DNA from 2 places in the Streptomyces sp. NPDC058295 genome. Region 1 is predicted to be linked to the other one. Evidence: riboswitches for the same ligand, from Rfam matches in the RefSeq annotation. Region 1 holds a riboswitch; the other holds the start of a gene.
What was found. Region 1 has a riboswitch for glycine ahead of gcvP (aminomethyl-transferring glycine dehydrogenase). Riboswitches for the same ligand answer to the same signal wherever they lie in the genome.
Positions count from the first base shown of each region.

Region 2: another riboswitch for glycine. It lies ahead of gcvT (glycine cleavage system aminomethyltransferase GcvT); the one in region 1 lies ahead of gcvP (aminomethyl-transferring glycine dehydrogenase).

Region 1 covers NZ_JBHVYO010000056.1:36,042-40,447, forward strand. The annotation lists gene gcvP (aminomethyl-transferring glycine dehydrogenase) at 1-1,778, opposite strand, end outside; glycine riboswitch at 1,962-2,057, opposite strand; gene ACFVYS_RS37665 (PRC-barrel domain-containing protein) at 2,170-2,541, shown strand; gene ACFVYS_RS37670 (nucleotidyltransferase domain-containing protein) at 2,556-3,017, opposite strand; gene ACFVYS_RS37675 (DNA polymerase IV) at 3,118-4,406, opposite strand, start outside.
Region 2 covers NZ_JBHVYO010000045.1:10,649-15,054, forward strand. The annotation lists gene ACFVYS_RS34735 (enhanced serine sensitivity protein SseB C-terminal domain-containing protein) at 1-506, opposite strand, end outside; gene ACFVYS_RS34740 (enhanced serine sensitivity protein SseB) at 722-1,528, opposite strand; gene ACFVYS_RS34745 (AAA family ATPase) at 1,607-2,296, opposite strand; glycine riboswitch at 2,470-2,569, shown strand; gene gcvT (glycine cleavage system aminomethyltransferase GcvT) at 2,730-3,872, shown strand; gene gcvH (glycine cleavage system protein GcvH) at 3,990-4,367, shown strand; gene glyA (serine hydroxymethyltransferase) at 4,382-4,406, shown strand, end outside.

The DNA.
Region 1 (4,406 bases):
TCCCCGTTGCCCCGGTGGTACCCGCGGACGGCGAGCAGACCGGCCAGCTCGCCCTGCGACCCGGCGTTCGGCTGGAGCGACACCTTGTCGTACCCGGTGACCTCGGCGAGCCGCTCCTCCAGCTCGCGGATGAGCGTCAGGTAGCCCTCCGCCTGCTCGGCCGGCGCGAAGGGGTGCAGCTGCCCGAACTCCGGCCAGGTGACCGGCTCCATCTCGGTGGTCGCGTTGAGCTTCATGGTGCAGGAGCCCAGCGGGATCATGCCCCGGTCCAGCGCGTAGTCCCGGTCCGCGAGCCGGCGCAGGTAGCGCAGCATCGCGGTCTCGGAACGGTGCTGGTGGAAGACGGAATGCGTCAGGACCGCGTCGGACCGCAGCAGCCCGGCGGGCAGGGAGTCGGCGGTGGCCGCGTCGAGCGACTCGATGTCGCCGTCCACCCCGAAGGCGGCCCAGACGGCGGACACCTGCGCGCGGGCGGTCGTCTCGTCGCAGGCGATCGACACCTGGTCGGCGTCGACGAGGTGCAGGTTGACCCCGAGCTCCCGCGCGGCGGCGACGACCTCGGCGGCCTTCGCCGGCACCCGCACGGTCAGCGTGTCGAAGTACGCCCCGTGCACGACCTCGACCCCGCCGGCCTCGAGCCCGGCGGCGAGGACGGAGGCGTACCGGTGCGTGCGCCGGGCGATCGCCCGCAGCCCGTCGGGACCGTGGTAGACGGCGTACATCCCCGCCATCACCGCCAGCAGCACCTGTGCCGTGCAGATGTTGCTGGTGGCCTTCTCGCGCCGGATGTGCTGCTCACGCGTCTGGAGCGCGAGCCGGTAGGCCTTGTGCCCGTCGGCGTCCACCGACACACCCACCAGCCGCCCGGGCAGGCTGCGCGCGAACTGCTCGCGGACGGCCATGTAACCGGCGTGCGGCCCGCCGAAGCCCATCGGCACGCCGAACCGCTGCGTCGTACCGACGGCGATGTCCGCCCCCAGCTCGCCCGGCGACTTCAGCAGCGTCAGCGCGAGCAGATCCGCGGCGACGGTGACGAGCGCGCCGAGACCGTGCGCCTGCTCGACGAGCGCCTTGAGGTCACGTACGGCACCGGAGGCGCCGGGGTACTGGACGAGCACGCCATTGATCTCCCGCGCCGCGATCTCCGCCGGGATCCCGTCGCTCAGGTCGGCGACGACGACCTCCACGCCCGTCGGCTCGGCGCGGGTCTCGATCACGGCGATGGTCTGCGGCAGCGCGTCCGCGTCGATGAGGAAGAGGCCCTTCTTGTTCTTCCCCATGCGCCGGGACAGCGCCATCGCCTCGGCGGCTGCCGTGCCCTCGTCGAGCAGCGACGCGCCGGAGGTCGGCAGCCCGGTGAGGTCGGCGACCACGGTCTGGAAGTTCAGCAGCGCCTCGAGCCGGCCCTGGGAGATCTCCGGCTGGTACGGCGTGTAGGCCGTGTACCAGGCCGGGTTCTCCATGACGTTGCGCAGGATGACGGGCGGCGTGAACGTCCCGTAGTAGCCGAGGCCGATCATCGAGTCGAGGACCTGGTTGCGGTCGGCCAGCGAGCGCAGCTCGGCCAGCACCTCTGCCTCGGTGCGCGCGCCCGGCAGATCCAGCGCGTCGGCGTTCTTGATCACATCCGGGACCGCCGCGGCGGTGAGCTCGTCGAGCGAGCCGTAGCCGACCTGTGCGAGCATCTTGGCCCGCGCTTCGAGGTCGGGCCCGATGTGGCGCTGTTCGAAGGGAATTCCTTGCTCGAGCTCTGAGAGCGGAATGCGGTGGGCGGTCATTACGGAGGCCTCCTGGTCTGACACGACCTTCGAGGGTCACCACGGTGGGTACCCGGACGGCCTCCCCCTCTGTCATCTCAACCTGAGAGCTTCACCGGGTCGCCCGAGGGCACCCGGCTTTCACCGTCGGTGAGAGCGGGAGCCGTCGACGCCGTCGGCACCCGCCCTGCTTTCCAGAGTGACCTCGTCCGTGCGGTACGTGAGCCTGAGAGATTCCGGGGAGGATTTGCTCCTTCGGCGCCTCCGGTGATGTCCGGAGGACTCTCCCGCGCGGTGTCAGCAGCCGTTGTCAGACTACCAGCGGGGTCAACGAGACTCGCTCGAGTGGCCGCTCGTCCCAATGTGCTCTTTTGTAGTGCTTACGGATGAGTTGCGACCAAGTGGAGGGCCCGTGCAGACCGACATCGATCCGCGCAACCTGATCGGCCGCAAGGCGTTCGACCGCAACGGCACCAAGATCGGCACAGTCGACGAGGTCTACCTCGACGACGCCACCGGAGTTCCGGAGTGGGCGGCCATACGCACCGGTCTGTTCTCCCGCGACGCCTTCGTCCCCCTGGAGCCCAGCCGACTGGTCGAGGGCACCCTGCGCATCCCCTTCGAACGGGCCCTGATCAAGGACGCTCCCGACTTCGGTGTGGGTCGCCACCTCTCCCCGGAACAGGAGCTCCAGCTCTACCACCACTACGGCCTCGACGTGGGCGCCGCTCCCCCGCTCCCCGACCGCGACTTCGGCCGCCTGGCGGGTACGGACGACAGCTGACCCCCCTCGGCCCCTCAGCCGCAGGCCTGTATCAGCGCCCCGAGGATCCCGGCAGGGTCGTACAACGGCCGGGCGCCGTCCGTGACGACTCTTCGGGTGCCGGCGTCGACCGGATCGGTCCGCGCCCAGTGGGTGTAACCGACGCCCACCTCGACCTCCAGACCGGAGGCGGTCACATACCGCCATTCGGTGACGGGCCCCCGTTCCCGGACCCGGGACACCTCCCCCAGGGCCAGCTCACGCGCCCACCCGTCGTCCTCCGCGTACCGGGCAGGCGCCGTCGACAACACCACGAGGTCCACATCCGAGTCGGGACGCGCGGCCCCACGCGCGAAGGACCCGACGAGCAGCAGCCCCACCACGTCGCTCCGGTTCCCGGCCCACCGGGTGACCCGGTCCACCACCCGGCGCATCTCCGCCTCGCGCTCCGGCGACGCCCCGGCCGGGTCCGCGAACTGGCCTCCGTGCAGCTTCATGCAGCTCCCCATCCGTCACCGGCGTCCCCCCTCGGGACGCCGCCACCGCTCCGACACACCCCACACTTCGAACCGCTTCACTCTGTGTAACTGATCCGCCTCATGCGGAGTTCCCGGACTCCAGCCCCGACGGCTTCGCCTCCGGACGCGGCGCTCCCGCCGCCGTCCCGCCGTCGTCCTCAGGTCGTCGTCGCACCAGCGGCAACGGATCCGCCGGCTCCAGCCCCGGATCGTCGGTCCTGAAGGTGCGCACCCGCCCCGGCTCCGACTCGGGCGTCTCGAACCGCACGGTGACCCGGCCCAGCCCACTGCCCTGCACCCATCCGTGTCCGAGCTCGGCATGCCGCACATCGTGTCCTGGGCGCCACTGGCGCTCGACCGGCACCGGCGCCTCGCCGACGGGCTCGTCCGCGAGTTCCTCCTCGGGCCCGTCCGCCCGGTCCTCGGCGGCCTGCGCGAACAGATCCTCCTGTGTGAAGTCCGCCAGCCCGCTGACGCCCACCCCGAGCAGTCGCACCCCGCCCGTCGTGTCCACCGAGTCCAGCAACCGGGCCGCCGCCTCCCGGACCACCGCCGGATCATCGGTGGGCCCGCGCAGGGTCTCGGAGCGGGTGAGCGTGGAGAAGTCGTACCGCCGCACCTTCAGCACGATGGTCCGCCCCGACAGACCGGCCCCCCGCAGCCTGCGCACACAGCGGTCCGCGAGCCGCTGCACCTCCAACTCCACCCGGACCCGGTCGTGGATGTCCACGTCGTACGTGTCCTCGACCGACACCGACTTGGCCTCCCGCTCCGCCACCACGGGCCGGTCGTCGCGGGCCAGCGCCATGGCGTACAGCGCGTGCCCGTGTGCCTTGCCCAGCAGCCGCACCAGCTCGTCCTCACCGGCCTCGGCGATCTCGTCGATCGTGGTGATCCCGGCCCGGCGCAGATGGTCCCCCGTCGCCGGGCCGACCCCCGGCAGGGTCCGCACCGACAGCGGGCCGAGCAGGGCCCGCTCGGTCCCCGGTTCGATGAGCACCAGCCCGTCGGGCTTCGCCTGCTCCGAGGCGATCTTCGCCAGCATCTTGCAGGAGGCCAGGCCCACCGACCCCGTGAGCCCGGTGACGGCCCGTATGTCCGCGCGCAGCCTGATCCCCGCCAGCCGCGCCGACTCACCGTCCCAGGCCGCTCCCCCGGCATCCAGGTCCACGAAGGCCTCGTCCAGGCTCAGCGGCTCCACCAGCGGCGACAGCCCCCGCAGCAGCCCCATGACCTGCTCGCTGATCGACCGGTAGAACGCGAAGCGCGGAACCAGATACGCGGCGTTCGGAGCCCGCCGGCGCGCCTGGGCCATGGGCATCGCCGAGTGCACTCCGAAGACCCGCGCCTCGTAGGAGGCGGTCGCGA
Region 2 (4,406 bases), on a different contig from region 1:
GCCAGGTAGGGCGCGCCGAGCGCCGGCTGCACCCAGGCGCGGCGCAGCGCGCGGACCGCCGGGGTACGGTGGGCGTTCTGCGCGAGCAGGGCGTAGAACTGCGGGATCTCGATGCCCGGTTCGGACAGCCGCAGCGGCCCGGCCGGCTGGCGCTCCAGACCGGTGGCGATCCGGCGCAGATCCAGCCACGGAATGCCGACGCCACCGCCGGGGGCGTGCGGGTTCAGCCAGAGGCCGTAGTGGTCGGGGTAGAGGGTGCGGGCCACGTCCAGCCCCTCGACCACCTCGTACGACCTGTTCCAGCCACTCGCGCTGAGCTCCTGGGCGGAGGTGACGCAGGGCGCGTAGCCGTGCCCTTCGACCTCCATGTTTCCGTACTGGGCGTCCGGGGAGCCGGCCTGGCCGTGCCACAGCAGCATCCAGACCTGGCCGGAGGAGGGGGTCGCGAGCGCGCGCAGGAGCGCCTCGTAGGCGTCGTAGCGCCCGGGCGTGACCTGGCGCAGCATGTGCTCGACCGAGCCGGTCGCGGCAGTGCCAGCGCTCACTTTTTATCGCCCCTTCGAGAAGTTGCCCCGCGTCGGAGTCCAGCTTAGGCGCTCCGCCGGTCCGGCCGTTGAGAGCTCGGGACCTGCTGTGATCTTCGGGCCGCGGATCGCGCGCGGCCGGGCACACCCCGCGGCGGAGCCGCGTACGGATACGCCCCCGCGCCCCTCGGGTGGGTTCACCGGTCCCTCGTGTAGAAGGGGCGGACCCGCTCCCGCAGCCAGTCGCCCACCGGGTCCTGGGCGACGTCCAGGAGGACCAGGTTGACCGGCCAGGGGGCCGAGGTCCTGCCCAGAGCCCTGCCCAGAGCCTCCAGGGGCACGGCCCTCAGGTCGCTTTCCAGCTGGGAGAGTTCCACGCCCACGAACATCACCGGATCCGCCGTCTCGACGGCGGCCAGGCAGCGGCGGGCCGTGCGGACCACGCCCGTGGCCTCGAACTCGGCCGAGGCCGCGGCCAGGAAGTCCATCGGGTCGTCCTGCCAGTCGGGCTCGTAGAGGCGGACCCGGCCGCCGGCCGCGGTGCCGTCCAGCGGGGTGCGGCCCGCCCGGCAGAGCTCGGCCACGGCGGGCGGGGGCAGCGGGACACCGACCACGCCGTCCGGGTTCACCAGGATGCCCACCTGCGGGGGCAGCCCGCGGGCGAACTCCACCGCCGGCGCGATCGTGAACGACATGTGCGAGCCGACGACCTGCCGGAACTGCTCCTCGGAGCTGAAGACCGGCACGTACACCTGGCCCTCGATCTCCATCGTGGGCAGGTCGAGGGGGCCGCTGTGCGGGCCGCCGCCGCCGGGCAGCGGCACCCAGACGAAGCTACGCCCGAGCACCTCGACGATCCGGCCGCCGGCTCCCGGCATGCCGAGGGAGACGGAGAGCACCTCCTCCAGCTCGTTGCCGGGCCATCCGCCGTGCGGATGGGGGTGTGCCTGCGCCGGAAAGTCCGCCGAGAAGTCCGTCGGAAAGTTCGCCGGGGGGAAATCCATCTGCCTACCGCCTGCTGAGAACCGCTCACTTCGCTGTGGCTGAAAGGCTAGCGGGTACCTGGGGCCGCACCCGAGCCCTCAGCCCGTGAAACCGATGCGACGCAGCGTGTCGGCCGCCGCGCGGTCGAGCAGCACCGCCGAGCCGCAGCCCTGGGGCAGCCGGCCCTTCTCCACCGAGCGCGCCAGCCGGGCGGCGGCGTGCCGGTGGCGCAGGAACGCGTACCGGGAGACGCCCCGGCCGCGCTCGCGCTGCCCCTCCAGGGCCGTGTCCGCGGCGACGTCCAGCAGCAGCAGGTGGAGGGTGCCGCCGCGACGGCGGGCCTCGCGGGCCAGCCAGTCACGCACCCAGGCCTGGGTACCGCAGTCGTGCACGACGACGCCCTCGCCGCTGCGCAGCGCCCGGCGCAGTCCGGCGTAGTGGGCGAGCCGGACGAGGGGGCGGTAGAGGCCGTACGGCAGGAAGCGGGGGGCGCGGGCGTCCCAGCGGTCCCGGGTGTCCTGGGAGTCGACCCGGATGCCCCGCACGGTCCGCCGCATGAGCGTGGACTTGCCGCTGCCGGGCAGACCGGTGACCACGACCAGGTCACGGGGACCGAAGAGCAGGCCGTGCGGGCTGCGGCCGGCCCGCTCGCGCAGGTCGCGGACGACGGGCGCCGACTGCGGGCCGCACGCCTCCCGGGCCGGGGCGACGGGCTGCGCGGGCAGCGCGATCCCCGAGCCGGTCGCGAATGCCGTGGACCTCGCCCTGGTCGTCCTGTTCACCGTGATCGTCCTCCCCTGGGGTCAGATGGTGTCCTCATCCCCACCGAGCGTAAAGAGAAGGTAATGCGCCACGCCCGGCGATTTCGTGCGCGTACCGACACAAGCCGGTTACAGATGCGGCCTGCCGTGATCGGGGCGAGCCGTGCAATGATGGCCGCGCCAACTGCATACCGGCCGTTTGAATCCGCGCGGGAGAGTCCTCAGCAGCAGTTTCGCTGGGGCGCCGAAGGAGCAAGTCCCTCCCTTGAATCTCTCAGGCCCCGTTACCGCGCGGGCGAGGCACATCTGAAAAGCGGGCCGCTGTCTCCAGTGGCCCCACCCAAGGTGCAAGTCATGGTCGATCCCCTCGCGGGTTGTCATGGCGAACCTCTCAGGTTCCGATGACAGATGGGGAGGAACGACCTCGCCGTGCCGTCATGCCTTGGGAGACGAACGCCCGATGAGCAGTACCGACCCCGCATCCGACCAGAGCTCCGAGCAGCGCCACACCGCCCTCGACGCGGTGCATCGCGCGCTCGGCGCGACGATGACCGACTTCGCCGGCTGGGACATGCCCCTGCGCTACGGCTCCGAGCGCGACGAGCACCACGCCGTCCGCACCCGGGCCGGGCTCTTCGACCTGTCGCACATGGGTGAGATCACCGTCACCGGCCCGCAGGCCGCCGCCCTTCTCGACTTCGCGCTGGTGGGCAACATCGGGGCGGTCAGGAACGGCCGCGCCCGCTACACGATGATCTGCCGGCCGGACGGCGGCATCCTGGACGACCTGATCGTCTACCGGCTGGCCGACACCGAGTTCATGGTGGTGGCCAACGCCTCCAACGCTCAGGTCGTGCTGGACGCGCTGACCGAGCGCGCCGAGGGCTTCGACGCGGAGGTCCGCGACGACCGCGACGCCTACGCGCTGATCGCCGTGCAGGGCCCCGGGTCCCCCGGCATCCTCGCCGCCGTCACCGACGCCGACCTGGACGGCCTGAAGTACTACGCCGGTCTGCCCGGCACCGTCGCCGGCGTCCCCGCCCTCATCGCGCGCACCGGCTACACCGGCGAGGACGGCTTCGAGCTGTTCGTGCGGCCGGAGCACGCCGTCGAGCTGTGGCAGGCGCTGACCAAGGCAGGTGAGGGCGTCGGACTGGTGCCCTGCGGTCTGTCCTGCCGGGACACGCTGCGTCTGGAGGCGGGCATGCCGCTGTACGGGCACGAGCTGAGCACCTCCCTCACCCCGTTCGACGCGGGTCTCGGCCGGGTGGTGAAGTTCGACAAGGACGGCGACTTCGTCGGGCGTACGGCGCTTCAGGCAGTCGCCGAGCGCGCCGCCTCGCAGCCCCCGCGCGTCCTCGTCGGCCTGGTCGCCGAGGGCCGTCGGGTCCCGCGCGCCGGGTTCGCCGTCGTCGCCGGCGGCGAGGTGATCGGCGAGGTCACCTCCGGTGCCCCCTCCCCCACCCTCGGCAAGCCGATCGCGATGGCGTACGTCGACGCCGCCCACGCGGCGCCGGGGACCACGGGCGTCGGCGTGGACATCCGAGGCAGCCACGAGCCGTACGAGGTCGTGGCGCTGCCGTTCTACAAGCGCCAGAAGTAGACACTGGGCGCGTTGACGCCCGCCCGCGCGTGACCCTGCGCACATTCCGCTGCTCACGTGCGTTTCCAGCAGTTCCCCATTCACCAGCACCCTCCCGCGTACAGGAGAATTCAAGCCATGAGCAACCCCCAGCAGCTGCGCTACAGCAAGGAGCACGAGTGGCTGTCGGTCGCCGAGGACGGCGTCTCGACGGTCGGCATCACGGAGCACGCGGCCAACGCGCTCGGCGACGTGGTCTTCGTCCAGCTCCCGGAGGTCGGTGACACGGTGACCGCGGGCGAGACCTGCGGCGAGCTGGAGTCGACCAAGTCGGTCAGCGAGCTGTACGCGCCCGTCTCCGGCGAGATCGTCGAGGTCAACCAGGACGTCGTCGACGACCCGGCGCTGGTGAACTCCGCCCCCTTCGAGGGCGGATGGCTGTTCAAGGTACGCACGGCGGGTGAGCAGGACGACCTGCTCACCGCCGACGAATACACCGCCTTCACCGCCGGCTGAGGAGTCGTAGACGCATGTCCGTCCTGAACACGCCCCTGC